Regions from separate parts of the Pseudarthrobacter sp. TE3704 genome, predicted to be linked through region 3. Evidence: riboswitches for the same ligand, from Rfam matches in the RefSeq annotation. Region 3 holds a riboswitch; each other region holds the start of a gene.

Region 1 (4,582 bases), on a different contig from region 3:
AGTGCCGGTGTCGTCCGTCAGAAGCTGATGGGTATGCAATTCACTCACAGGGAGTTTCCTTATTCATTTGGGCAATGGCGCTGCCTGCTCAACGGGCCGGCCGGGGAGGCTGATCCGGAGCACGCTCGGGCGCGCAAGCAATTCCAGTGGAAGCCGATCGCGGGCTATCTATATGCTGGCACTGGTGACCAGCGGGCAAATCTCAAGATCGCGTAGGGGCGGGCTTGTTGGTTTCAAATCAAGGAAATCAACGACCGGGCATCCATATCTACTTCTCCAGTCTAGCCGTACACCGCCTAAATCCCGGTTTCGGCCCTGCCGCGCCTCAAGCGTGCTGTCCACAGGGGACTACTGCACCAGTTCGAAATGGACCTCGCGGGTGGCAATATCGGAGGAAACCAGGCGCACAAGCACCTTGGTGCCGGATTCCAGTTCGCCGGCGCAGCGGGCGGTCACCGCGGGCTCGGACACCTGGATGATTCCGGAGCCGCCGTTGCCGTTCCCGTTCCTGCCGTTCCCGTTTTTTCCGTTTCCGTTTTGCGGCTTGGACCCGGAAATGACGATTGCGTCGAATTCCTGGCCGATGTGGTTGACCAGCAGCGCCGCCTCCACAGTGTCCAGGGCCATGCGCTCCATCCGGGACGCCAGTTGGTCGGAGCCTGCCATGATGTCCGGCAGCGACGGCAGCGCCTCCCGGGCCCATGCGGGAACGTTGCCGCCGTTGCTCAGGGCCTCGCAGATCACCAGCACGAAGCGGTCCACCAGCCGGCGCAGCGGAGCGGTGGTGTGGGCGTAGGCGGCACCGATGGCCGACTGCACCGCGTCTTCCGGGACCACACCGTCAAAGGCGGTGTAGGAGGCGCCCCTGAACAGCATTCCCGCCGAATGCATGATGGCCAGCTGCCGGGGATCGGTGGGGTCCAGGGTGCGCAGGTATTCGCCGTAGCTGACCTCCCCGTCCCATGGTTTGCCCAGCACTTCGGTCTGCAGGCGGAAGTGGTTGAGGGAGCGCTCATCCGGCGCGGGCATGGTGCGCAGGATACCCACTCTGCCGGCCAGCATGAGCTGCGCCGCGGCCATGCCGGTCATCAGCGAAATCTGCGCGTTCCAGTCCTCCACGGGAAGCTGCGGGGCGGCGGCGATGCGGTAGCCGCCATCGGGAAGCTGGACGATCTCCTGTTCCGGCATGTTCAGGCTGGCACCTTCACGGGCACGTTCCAGCTCCACGCGCTTGAGGCCAACCTCTTTGAGCAGCTGGAGGACGGGGGATGCGTTGCCCGAATCCAGTTCAGCCTGCGCCCCCTTGTAGCTGAGCTTGGCCCGGCTGCGCATGCGGGCCCGCTTCACGGCGACGGAGGTGACTTCGGCGGCGCTGTCCAGCCGGAAATCCCAGACAAAGGCGGAACAGTCCTGCCCCGGCAGCAGGCTCCCGGCTCCCTCGCTGATGACTTCCGGATGCAGCGGAATCCGGCCGTCCGGGGCATAAAACGTCTGGCCGCGCCGCCGTGTTTCGGCGTCCAGGGGCCCGCCGGGTGTCACGAAGGAGGGAACATCGGCGATGGCGTACAGCACGTGGTACCCGTCGCCGTCGGCCTCGATGAACAGGGCCTGGTCCAAATCCGTGGACGATGCCGGATCGATGGTGATGAATTCGATGCCGGTCAGGTCATAGGCCGGCAGCTGCAAGGCCGCGACGGCGGCTTCGGCATCCCTGACTGCGTGTATGGGGTATGGGCCGGGCAGTTCCAGTTCGGTCCGCAGCGCACCCAGGGCTTCCTCGAGGGCATTGTTGTGCTCGTGGACGTTGGGAGCCAGCCGATGATGTGACACGAAAATCAGCCTAGCCCGAAGAGCCCCGGTTTTGCATGGCATTGACGCCGCGCGGGCTGCGTCGTGTTGCGGCAGCCTTAGGGTGTGGCCCCGTCCAAGGCAGCGACAAGGGCGGCAGCAGCGGCGGCAGGGTCATCAGCTTCCGTGATGGCACGCACCACAACGATGCGGCTCGCTCCTGCTTCCACAACCTGGTCCACGTTGGAGTGGTCGATGCCGCCGATGGCGAACCAGGGCACCCCGTTCCCGGCGTCGGCCGAGGCTGCGGCGGCGTACTTCACGAGGTCCAGCCCGACGGCGGCCCTGCCGGGTTTGGTGGGCGTGGCCCAGACGGGTCCGACGCAGAAGTAGTCAAGCGCGGACGGTCCGGCTGCGGCAGCGAGGGCGGCGTCCACCTGCCCGGGGGCATGGCTGGATAGCCCGATGGCGGCGTTGCCGTTGAGCAGGGTGCGGGCTGCATCCAACGGAAGGTCCTTCTGACCGATGTGGAACACCGGCGCACCGGACAACACGGCGATGTCCGCCCGGTCATTCACAGCCCACAGCCGGCCATGGCGCTGCGCCGCTTCCTTCAAAACCGCCAGCAGCTCCAGCTCCTCCGCCGCCTCGATGGCCTTGTCCCGCAACTGGATGATGTCCACGCCGCCGGCAAAGGCAGCATCCACGAACTGCCCGAAGTCCCCGCGGTCCCGGCGGGCATCAGTGCAGAGGTAGAGGCGGGCGCTGTTCAGGCCGGCAGTGCCTTCGGCGTGGGTGAAGGCATCGGCTGCGGGGACTGCGGCAGCGGGGGCAGGGGACTGGGACACATTCATGGCTGCAAGCCTAGTTCCTCTACACTGGCCTCGTACTGCGGGAGCCCGCGGCAGCTGTCATAAAGCGCCGGGCTGAGAGGGCGTCAGAGCCGACCGCTTGACCTGATCCGGTTAATGCCGGCGTAGGGAAGGAGACACATGAGCACCCCAAACGTTGCCCCGCCCGGGGCTCCGTCGGGCACAATCCGTGCCGACGTGGCCGTGATCGGCGGCGGAGTGGTTGGGCATGCCATCGCCTGGGAGGCGAGGCGTTCCGGGCGGTCCGTCGTGCTGATCGATGACGCGCCAGGAGCCGGGGCCAGTTGGGCGGCCGCCGGAATGCTGGCCCCGGTGAGCGAGCTGCACTACCAGGAGGAGGACCTCCTGGAGCTCATGCTTGCCTCCTCCGCCCGGTGGCCGGGCTTTGCCGCGGAACTGGCCGCCGCTTCTGGCGAAAGTCCCGGGTACCTCACGACGCCGACGCTCGCCGTGGGTGCCGATGCCGCCGATCGCCGCGCCCTCATGGATTTGCGCGGGGTGCAGCAGGCCAGCGGCCTGTCCGTGGAGCCTTTGACTGTCCGGGAGGCCCGGCGCCGGGAACCGCTGCTCAGCCCTGCCATCGCCTGCGCACTGGACACTCCCGCGGACCACCAGGTGGATCCCCGGCGCCTGGTGTCCTGCCTGCGGCGCGCGCTCGCCGCGCATTGCCCCGCCGTCGAAAGTAATGGAACAGACGTGGCGGGGGCCATCGACGGCTACGCCGTGCCGGACCGGGCCGCCGGGCTGGTCTGGGCGGACGGGGCAGTGGCCGGGGCCCGGCTCGCGGGCGGCGGCACGGTCCTGGCCCGCGAAACGATCGTTGCCAACGGCCTGGATGCTGCAGCCCTGGCGGGGCTGCCCGACGGCCTGCAGCTGCCGCTGCGGCCGGTGTATGGGGATATCCTGCGCCTGGCAGTGCCCCGGCAGCTCCAGCCGCTGGTGACCTCAACCGTCCGCGGGCTGGTCCACGGCGTCCCCGTGTATATCGTCCCGCGGCAGGACGGGACGGTGGTGATCGGAGCCACCCAGCGTGAGGACGCCCTTGCCGCAACACATAACGCACCTGCGGCCGGTGCCCGCGCCGCAGCGGGCGCCGTATCGGCAGGCGGGGTCTACCAGCTCCTCCGCGATGCCCAGGTCCTGGTGCCCGCCGTCGCCGAACTCGAGCTGTTGGAATGCACGGCACGGGCGCGGCCCGGCACCCCGGACAACGCCCCGCTGCTGGGACGGGTGCCACTGGCCGGCGATCCGGCAGCCGGGGAGTCCGCACACGTTGCGGGACTGATCATTGCCACCGGATTCTTCCGGCACGGCGTCCTCCTGGCCCCCGCAGCGGCGGCCATCTGCCGGGACCTTCTGGACGGCACGGCGGACGTCCGCTGGCAACCGTTCAACCCGGGGCGGTTTTCCGGCGGCGAACCGGCCGCCACCATCTTCAACATCAAGGAGACAGCATGAACATCACCCTGAACGGACAACAACATACGGTGGCTGACGGGGCCTCCATCACCATGCTCGTCAGCCAGGTCACCGGCCGCCCCCTCGCCGCTGACGGCCAGGCCCGCGACGGCGGCAAACTCGGCGTGGCGGTGGCGCACAACGCGCAGGTAGTACCCCGCAGCCAATGGTTCGCAACAGCGCTCGCCGACGGTGACGACGTCGAGCTCGTCACGGCAGTGCAGGGAGGCTGAGACCATGACCGAAACCACCACCATCACACCGGCCGGCGCCTCCGGCATGGACGACACACTGGTCATCGACGGCGTACCCCTGGCATCGCGGCTCATCATGGGCACCGGCGGCGCCCCAAGCCTGGACGGCCTCGGAGCCGCGCTCCTGGCGTCCGGGACAGCACTGACCACCGTGGCAATGCGCCGCTATTCGACGGCCGAAACGGGCTCGCTTTTCCAGCTGCTCGTAGA
Region 2 (4,582 bases), on a different contig from region 3:
GTACCGCAGGATCAGAGGCCGAGCCGGGCTGCAGGACCACAATCCGGTCCACCAGGTCCTTCCAGACCGCCACCCGGTGCTCCACCACCACCAGCGTTGCGCCGGTCTTGTCCAGGCACCGGGCCACGGCGTCGCGGACCTCCAGCACACCCGCCGGGTCCAGGTTGGCGGTGGGCTCATCCAAAAGGATCAGCCCGGGCCGCATCGCAAGGATGCCCGCCAGCGCGAGGCGCTGCTTTTGGCCGCCGGACAGGGCCGACGTCGGATGGTCCAGCGGCAGGTGGGACAGGCCGACGTCGTCAAGCGCCTCGTGCACGCGGGTCCAGATCGCGTCACGGGGCACGGCAAGGTTTTCGGCGCCGAAGGCGACGTCGTCGCCTACGCGGGAGAGGACAACCTGTGTTTCGGGGTCCTGCTGCATCAGCCCGGCATGGCCGCGCTGCCCGCGGGGGGACGCACCGCCGACGAGCAGCGAACCCGACTCGTCCGAATCGCCCGCCTCGCCGTCGTCGTTCACGTCGCCCAGAACCCCGGCAAGGGCATGCAGGAGGGTGGATTTGCCCGCACCGGAAGGACCGAGCAGGAGCACCCGCTCCCCCGGCGCGATGTCGAGGTCAAGGCTGTGGACCGCAGGCTTGGGGCGGCCGGCATGCCGCCACCCCCAGCCGCGGGCCGTGACGGCCGCCGGCCGCATAGCTCCGGGCCCGGCCTGGTGCGAAGGTGCCTGCATCAGGAGAGGACGGGCTCCGTGGCTGCCTTGCGCGAGGCGAAGGAGCTCAGCACGCCGGTCTTCGCTAGAGCCCGGGTAGCGATCCAGGACAGCGCACCGGCAATGACCGCACCGGAAATCGCGGTGAAGATGATGTAGGCCAGCTTGTCACCGCCCGAGTAGGCGATGTTCCAGCCCCACGGCGCGAAAGAGTCATTCAGGCCGCAGAAGAGTCCCGCCGCCGCGCCTGCCAGCAGGGCAACGGGCAGGTTGAACTTTTTGTACACGAAGATGGCGAAGATGATCTCCGCGCCGAGGCCCTGGACGAAGCCGGAGAACAGCACGGAGGCGCCGTACTGCGATCCCATCAGGAGCTCACCGGTGGCTGCGACGGTTTCGCAGAACAATGCCGCGCCGGGCTTGCGGATGATGAGCATGCCCAGCACCGCCGGGATCATCCAGCCGCCGGCGATCAGGCCGGTCAGGGGCGGGTAAACGGCGTTCATCGGCGCGGAAACCGCGGCCGCACCCTGGGACCAGGCCCAGAAGATGACGCCGCCGGCGATGGCGATCAGGGCCGCCACCACGATGTCCACGACGCGCCAGGACTTGCTGGTGGTCTTCTTGATTGCTGCAGTGCTCATGTGATCCTCCTGGGAAACAGGAGGGGAAAGCACGGCAAGCGGCTACTGCCGTTGCCGGACTTCGAGAACTCGACTCCCTTGCGCCGGTACTAACCGGATCAGGTTCGAGGGTCTGCGGCTGTCCGCACTCTCAGCGCCCACCTGCGGTTCCCGGCCTTGGCCAGTGCCCGACGGCGGCGCTCCCCTGTCGTTAAGTAATGCTCTGAACGGAATAATGCTTAGGTAGAACTGCCCTGCTGGGCGGAGTCCAGTTTACACCGGGACAGGGGTAGATTGTGGGCCATGACTGCTAATCAGCCGCATGTGACCGACTTCGATCCGGACTCTGACGCCGCGCAGCCGGAGGGATCGCTGCAGGCCCTCATCGGCCGCATCGAGGGGGAGATCCATGAGCTCCAGTTCCCCGGCTTCTCCCTGGACGACTCGCTGAACCTTGGACTTCTCCTTGTGGAACTGGGAAAGGAGCGCGGCCTGCCCATCGCGATCGACATCACCAAGGGCGATCAGGTCCTGTTCCATGTGGCCCTGCCCGGCGCCACCCCGGACAACGAACACTGGATCCGGGCGAAGCAGCGCACCGCCGCCCGGTATGAGGTTCCCTCACTGCTGGTGGGGCTTCGCGGCCGGCTCCGGGGCGGCCGGATCGAGGACCAGGGCTGGTTCGACCAAACCCTGTACGCCGCGCACGGCGGGTCCTTCCCGGTCTATGTTTCCGGTGTGGGCGCGGTGGCCACCGTCACCGTTTCCGGGCTCCCGCAAATGCAGGACCATGACCTGGTGGTGGAGGCTATGCGTGAGGTGCTGCGCCCGGCAGGGGCAGACGGCCCGGCATGACCGGCAGGCCCGCAGACAATGCCGTCCGGGCGGCACTGGACAAAGCCGAGGACGAGATGATCTTCATCGGCCCGGACCATCCCTACTATCCCCTGCTGGCCGACCTGGTGTCCGCCGTCGGCAAGGCATGGCAACAGGGGTACGAGCAGGGCCGAAGCGGCGGGCAGCACCCCAACCCCTACACCTGGACCGGCCCGGCGTAAGAAAAGGACGGAACGGGGAAGGTTCCGTATCCCTCAACGCAGAAACAAAGCCTGCTTAGCTTTTATTAGTAATCATGCTTACTATATTGTTTCAGGCGTGAGAGGAGTACAGGACATGGCAGTCAGCATTCGCCCACCGGGCGTCCGAACCGCCCTGCAGTGGTCTGCCGTTGCCGCCGGCGCCGTATTCCTGCTCGTTGGCATCCTGGGATTCGTTCCCGGCGTTACCCGCAACTATGATTCCCTCGGTTTCGCAGGGCCCGGTTCAGGCGCCCTGCTGCTGGGTGTGTTCCAGGTATCCATTCTCCATAACCTTGTCCACTGCCTCTTCGGCGCCGCCGGCCTGCTCATGGCGCGGACCCACCGCCAGGCCAGGAACTTCTTCACCTACGGCGGGGTCATCTACCTGGTGCTCTGGCTGTATGGCCTCCTCATCGGAGACAACACGCCGGCAAACTTCATCCCGGAGAACGGTGCGGACAACTGGCTGCACCTCGTCCTGGGCCTGGCCATGATCGCCCTGGCCATCATGCTGTCCCCGCGCACTCCCGCCGCCAGCCGCGGCAACTGACCTTTCCTGACTGGCCGTCAATGCAGACGGTACCGCACCGGCACACCGCCCGAACCCAAGGAGCACCATGAAACTTCCGGAACCGAGAGGCCCCATCAGCAGCGCCCTGTTGGGGGTTTTGGCAGGACACCCGGGCAGCGCCGGCGAGTCCCTTTCCGGGATGCGCCAACTGGTCGACGGGAAGCTGGCGGGGGTTACGGACATCATCGGCGATGATGATGTCCAGCTCGCGCTTTTCTGCCTGTACGAGCTGCATTACTCCGGCCTGGAAGGTGTGCCGGACGAGTGGGAGTGGGAGCCCGGGCTGATCCAGGTGCGGCAAATGCTGGAGAAGCCCTTCGAGGAAGCCCTGCGCCTCGCCGCCCGGGAGGCCGGCGGGGATCTGGACCTTCCGGCCGGCTCCGACCTGACCAGCGACGCAGTTGCCGACGTCCTGTTCGGCCTGGCGGCCCGGGACACCGGCCCCAGCGTCTCCCGCTTCGTGGCAAAGAAGGCAAGCCTCGGGCAGCTCAAGGAGTTCCTGATCCACAAATCCATCTACCAGCTCAAGGAAGCGGACCCCCACACCTGGGCCATCCCGCGGCTGAGCGGCCGGGCGAAAGCCGCCCTGGTGGAAATCCAGGCAGACGAGTACGGCGGCGGTCGGCCGGACCGGATGCACAGCGCACTGTTCGCCCGGACCATGCGCGGCCTGGGGATGGACGACCACTACGGTGCGTACGTGAACGCCGTCCCGGCCATCTCCCTGGCCGCCGTGAACCTGATGTCCCTCTGCGGACTGAACCGGCGGCTCCGCGGCGCCATCACCGGGCACCTGGCCATCTATGAAATGACGTCCTCCCAGCCCAACCGCCTGTACGGCAACGGCTTCCGCCGGCACGGTTTCGATGCGGACGTCACCCACTATTTCGACGAGCACGTCGAGGCAGATGCCGTGCACGAGCAGATAGCCGGCCGGGACCTGGCAGGCGGCCTCGTGGAGGCCGAACCCGGGTTGCTGGATGACGTCATTTTCGGTGCCACGGCGGTGATGGCGATCGACACCAGGCTGTCCGCCCACCTTTTGACGTCCTGGGAACACGGCCGGTCTTCGCTCAGGGCGGCAGTGCCGGCGGCAGCATGACCTCCCAGGCCATGGAGCAAGGCCTCGAAGCGGCTGAGTACATCCTTCCCCTGCGTTGGGCCGACGACTCCGGCCTTCCTGACCTGGTGGCCTACCTGCAACGCCTGGCCACCTGGATACCGGTCATTGTGGTAGACGGTTCAGCCCCGGACCTGTTCGCCCGCCACCGGGAGCAGTTCCCGCCGGAGGTCCGCCACATCCGCCCCGATCACCCGGCGGGACCGGGACATGACGGCGGGCAGCACGGCAACGGCAAGGTGGCAGGGGTGATGACAGGCGTCCGCGCCGCCACGGCAGAGGTTCTGGTGATCGCCGACGACGACGTCCGCTACACGCGCGCGTCCCTCGCCGCCGTCGTGGGCCACCTGGGGACTGCGGACGTGGTGCGCCCGCAGAACTATTTCGACCCCCTGCCCTGGCACGCATGCTGGGACACGTCCCGGACGCTGATCAACCGGGCCTGGTCCGCCGACTTTCCCGGCACGCTGGCCCTGCGCC
Region 3 (4,582 bases):
GTGGAGTGTCTTGCCCACCTCGGCATACAACCAGAAGCAGGGCAGGACGGCGGCCGCGAGCACGGCATAACTGCCCGACGCCGATGCGGCCGTCAGGTGGTCCACGTAGGACTTGGTGACCGGGCCCAGCTCGGCCTGGACGGGGCGGGTGCTCAGCCAGGACCTGTGCAGCTCCGACTCCACTTCCAGGCACTGCCGCGCGGAGGCAGCCCAGAACACCTGCTCCGTTTCGGTGGGTGCCAGGGCGCTTGCCCGTGCCAGGACCCGGGAGTAACCGTTGAGGTAGATGGCGTCCTGGGCGAGGTAGTAGGCAAACTCCTTTTCGGGGAGGCTGCCGGAGGCCAGTCCACGGATGAAGTCCAGCCCGTAGATCGCTTTGAGGTCCTCGTCGGCTTCGGCCCGCAGCCGCGCGGCGAATCCTCCGGCGGGCGGGATGGGGCGCAGGTGGTGGAAATGGTGGACGGGCCCGTTCCCTGTTCCCACGTCCAGGCGTCCGGAGGCTTCCAGGGCCCCTGCCAGCCAGGGCTTCACTTCCCGCAGCGATGCCTCCCAGTCCCCCAGCCGCGCCTGCACAGTCGCCATCGCGGATGAGAGCGAACAGCCGGTGCCGTGACTGTTGGGGGTGGCCACCCGCTCCCCCGGCACCTGGATGACTTCTGCTCCCAGCAATCCGTTCATGTTGACCAGCGCGTCCGGGCATTCGGCCCCGGCCAGGTGTCCTCCCTTCACCAGCACGGTGGTCCCGGTGGCTGCCGCCAGGCGCTTCCCCTGATCGAGCGCGCCTTCCCAGGAATCCTGCGGGCTTTCGCCAACCAGCATGGCGAGTTCGGCCAGGTTGGGCGTGAGGAGATGGGCGAGCGGCAGCAGGTCGCGGAGCGCGGCCTCGGCTGATTCCTGCAGCAGCCGGTCGCCACTGGTGGCGACCATCACCGGGTCGAGGACCACGACGGCGGGACGCACCTTTTCGAGCCATTCCCGGACCGCCCCAATGACGGCGGCGTCCCCCAGCATGCCGATTTTCACGGCGTCGATGGTGATGTCGTCACTGATGGCGTCCAGCTGGCTGGCCAGGAAGGAAGCCGGCGGGACGTGGACGGCTTCCACGCCGCGGGTGTTCTGTGCGGTGAGGGCTGTGATGGCGGCCATGCCGTACCCGCCGTGCGCGGCAATACTTTTGAGGTCCGCCTGGATGCCTGCTCCACCGGAGGGGTCCGAACCCGCAATGGACAGGACACGGGGCAGGTCCCGGCCGGAATCCGGCAGGACAGGAGTGGACTGGAGAGCTTCCGCGGGCATTGCAAGAGTCGAAGACAAGAGACATCCCTTCGCCGGTACTAGCCGGACAGGTTCAACGGGTGTGGATCTCAGCCGGCCCTTCGCGCGGCACCCCGTGTCGGTTCCCCAGCCTAGCCGTTTTGCCGCCGCCGCACCGAAGGTGACGTGCCGCTGCTGTTGGCACCTGATCCGGGCCGAAACATTGTTAACCCCGGATGCCCGGAACCGGCCGTGAGGGCGGTTCCGGGCATCCGGGTTTTTGTTGTGCTGCCTGCGGTCAGAGCTCGGAAGCAGGAACTCCCACACCGAGGATGATCGGAGCCTCGGCCTGCTTGGCGCCTGCAGTGTCCGCACCGGAGGCCGCAGCCGGTTCCGGCGCCTTCGCGGCATGCGAGTGTCCTGCGCTGGCGGCCGGGACGCTCTCATGGTGCTGGACCGACGTTTCGTTGGCAGCACCCTGGGCACGGCTGGCGCTGCGGTTGCGCCGTGGCCTCCGCTGCCGTGACTGCTCCACGGTGTGGTCCGACCAGTCCTTCTCAACGGTGGCGGCGCCGGACGGCTGCCCGGCCTTGGCCGGTTCCGAAGCTACCGGTGCCGCAACTACCGGTGCCGAAACTACGGGTGCCGGAGCTGCCGGTGCCGAAACCGCAGCTTCCGGCTGTTCTGCCGGAGCCTCGGCAGCCGGAGCGGGCTCACCGAGGTGCGCAAAGGCTTCAGCGAGCCGGTCCAGGGTGAGGGCAGGCTGCGGCTGCTGTTCTTCCGCGTGCTCGACGAAGGGCAGGGCAACCTTCTCGCCGCCGAACGTCAGGACAGCGGCGGGACGGGAGGAGGCATCGGCGTCGTGCTTGTCCGCCTCGGCCGGCGCTGCCTGCTGGGCCGGCTGTGCCTGGCGGGCAGCCGCAACCTCATCGTCGTGCAGGTGGGCCGCGTGGGCTGCTGCAGCGATGTTGGCGAGCGCCAGCCGGGTTGCTTCCGCCTTGGCATGGCGTTCGGCGTCTGCCGGGTCCGGGTGGACGGTGTGCACGTGTACGGCTGCGGCCGCCGGGGCAACGTCAGGCTGCTGGCCGCCGCGTCCGCGCCGCCGCTTCCGGTCGGGACGGACGCCAGGCTGGGTGCTGTCGGTTCGCTGGCCTTCGTTGCGGTGTCCTTCAGCACGGGCTTCAGGCCGGCTGTCGGCACGCTGCACGTGGTGCTCGGCGGCAACGATGTTGGCGCGGCGGTGCTCCACGGGATCGTCGTGGGTGACCACGCCGCGCCCGGCGCACGCCTCACACTGCTCACCGAAGACCTCCAGGAGCCCGGTGCCCATGCGCTTGCGTGTCATCTGGACCAGCCCCAGCGAGGTGACCTCGGCAACCTGGTGCTTGGTACGGTCACGGCCCAGGCACTCCACCAGCCGGCGCAGCACCAGGTCCCGGTTGGACTCCAGGACCATGTCGATGAAGTCGATGACGATGATGCCGCCGATGTCGCGCAGCCGGAGCTGCCGTACAACTTCCTCGGCCGCTTCAAGGTTGTTCTTCGTGACGGTTTCTTCGAGGTTGCCGCCGCTGCCGGTGAACTTGCCGGTGTTGACGTCCACCACGGTCATGGCTTCGGTACGGTCGATGACCAGCGAACCGCCGGAGGGCAGGAACACCTTGCGTTCCAGGGCCTTGTGAATCTGCTCGTCGATCCGCCAGGCAGCAAAGATGTCCTGGTCCTTGGTCCACTTCTCGAGGCGGCCCACCAGGTCCGGGGCCACGTAGGTGACGTAGGCCTCAATGGTGTCCCAGGCTTCCTCGCCGGAAACGATCAGCTTGGAGAAGTCCTCGTTGAAGACGTCACGGACCACCTTGATGGTGAGGTCCGGTTCGCCATAAAGCAGTTCCGGTGCCAGGACCTTGGTGGAGGTGGACTGGCTTTCGATGCCTTCCCACTGGGCGCGCAGCCGGTTGATGTCGTGCGTCAACTCTTCCTCGGATGCTCCCTCGGCGGCTGTGCGCACAATGACGCCCGCGTGTTCCGGAAGGCGGTCCTTGAGGATGCGCTTGAGGCGGTTGCGTTCGACGTCGGGCAGCTTGCGGGAGATGCCGGTCATGGAGCCGCCGGGCACGTACACGAGGTAGCGGCCGGGCAGCGAGATCTGGCTGGTCAGGCGTGCACCCTTGTGGCCCACCGGGTCCTTGGTGACCTGAACCAGGACGGTGTCGCCGGACTTGAGGGCGTTTTCGATGCGGCGCTGCTTGCCTTCGAGGTTGACAGCCTCCCAGTTCACCTCGCCGGCGTACAGGACGGCGTTGCGGCCGCGTCCGATGTCAACGAAGGCAGCCTCCATGGAGGGCAGGACATTCTGGACCTTGCCCAGGTAGACGTTGCCGATCAGCGAATCCTGCTGCGTCTTGGACACGAAGTGTTCCGCCAGGACGCCGTCCTCGAGGACGGCAATCTGAATTCTGTCGTCGCGCTGCCGGACGATCATTTGCCGGTCAACGGATTCGCGGCGGGCCAGGAACTCGGCCTCGGTGATCACGGTGCGGCGGCGGCCGGTGTCGCGGGACTCGCGGCGGCGCTGCTTCTTCGCCTCCAGGCGGGTGGAACCCTTGACGCTGGTGACCCGGTTGCTGACGGCCGGTTCGGTGGCAACACGGGGCGCGCGGACGCGGGTCACGGTGTTGGGCGGGTCGTCATCCCCGCCGCCGGTCAGTTCCAGGTCCTGGTCGCCACGGCGGCGGCGACGGCGGCGGCGCGATGTGACGCCCTCTTCCAGCTGCCCGGCCTGCTCTTCGTCGGCATCCTCGGCCGTTTCGTCGTCGCCCTCGGCGCCTGCCTCTGCATCGCGGTCGTCAAGGCGGCCACGGTTCCGGCGGCCACGGCTGCGGCGCCGGCGGCGGCCGGCGGAATCCTCCGCGTCGCTTTCTTCGGCGTCGTCCTCTTCCGGCTCTTCGGTGGCTGCCGCAGCGGGGGCGGCGGGGCGCACCACCGTGCTGAGGTCCGGGGCCTGGAACAGCACGGACGTGGGGGAAGCAGGTTCCAGGAAGAGCGAGCCGAAGGGGCTGGGAGCAGTGCCGGTGGCGGCTGCGTTGCTTTCTTCCTCGGTTTGGGGTTGGGAGACGGCGGCTTCAGGCGTTGCGGCCGACGGCGTCTGGGCCACTTCCGGCGTTACGGCTGCCTCCGCCGGGGTAGCCGCTGCCGGGGTTGCCCCGGCAGGAGCGTCTACTGCTGCGGCAGTGCCCGGGGTTTCTGCCACCTCGCCGGCTGCGTCGGGGGCTTCCGGACCGGCGGAAACCGCTTCGGTGGCTGCTGCTTCGGGGGCTGCAGCTTCAGC

The links. Region 3 has a riboswitch for thiamine pyrophosphate ahead of thiD (bifunctional hydroxymethylpyrimidine kinase/phosphomethylpyrimidine kinase). Riboswitches for the same ligand answer to the same signal wherever they lie in the genome.
Region 1: linked by a shared signal. The riboswitch ahead of thiO (glycine oxidase ThiO) and the one ahead of thiD (bifunctional hydroxymethylpyrimidine kinase/phosphomethylpyrimidine kinase) in region 3 are both predicted to bind thiamine pyrophosphate.
Region 2: linked by a shared signal. The riboswitch ahead of ACZ9BC_RS10805 (ECF transporter S component) and the one ahead of thiD (bifunctional hydroxymethylpyrimidine kinase/phosphomethylpyrimidine kinase) in region 3 are both predicted to bind thiamine pyrophosphate.

Annotation. Positions count from the first base shown of each region.
Region 1 covers NZ_JBWCCJ010000004.1:115,914-120,495, reverse strand. Annotated here, with positions in the region: gene ACZ9BC_RS11620 (DEAD/DEAH box helicase) at 1-48, opposite strand, end outside; gene ACZ9BC_RS11615 (RNB domain-containing ribonuclease) at 349-1,830, opposite strand; gene thiE (thiamine phosphate synthase) at 1,908-2,642, opposite strand; TPP riboswitch at 2,670-2,788, shown strand; gene thiO (glycine oxidase ThiO) at 2,781-4,118, shown strand; gene thiS (sulfur carrier protein ThiS) at 4,115-4,351, shown strand; gene ACZ9BC_RS11595 (thiazole synthase) at 4,356-4,582, shown strand, end outside.
Region 2 covers NZ_JBWCCJ010000003.1:656,049-660,630, forward strand. Annotated here, with positions in the region: gene ACZ9BC_RS10800 (ABC transporter ATP-binding protein) at 1-730, opposite strand, end outside; gene ACZ9BC_RS10805 (ECF transporter S component) at 730-1,353, opposite strand; TPP riboswitch at 1,411-1,549, opposite strand; gene ACZ9BC_RS10810 (heme-degrading domain-containing protein) at 1,636-2,187, shown strand; gene ACZ9BC_RS10815 (hypothetical protein) at 2,184-2,390, shown strand; gene ACZ9BC_RS10820 (DUF4383 domain-containing protein) at 2,506-2,961, shown strand; gene ACZ9BC_RS10825 (iron-containing redox enzyme family protein) at 3,029-4,084, shown strand; gene ACZ9BC_RS10830 (glycosyltransferase family 2 protein) at 4,081-4,582, shown strand, end outside.
Region 3 covers NZ_JBWCCJ010000002.1:508,723-513,304, forward strand. Annotated here, with positions in the region: gene thiD (bifunctional hydroxymethylpyrimidine kinase/phosphomethylpyrimidine kinase) at 1-1,296, opposite strand, end outside; TPP riboswitch at 1,304-1,401, opposite strand; gene ACZ9BC_RS06360 (Rne/Rng family ribonuclease) at 1,553-4,582, opposite strand, start outside.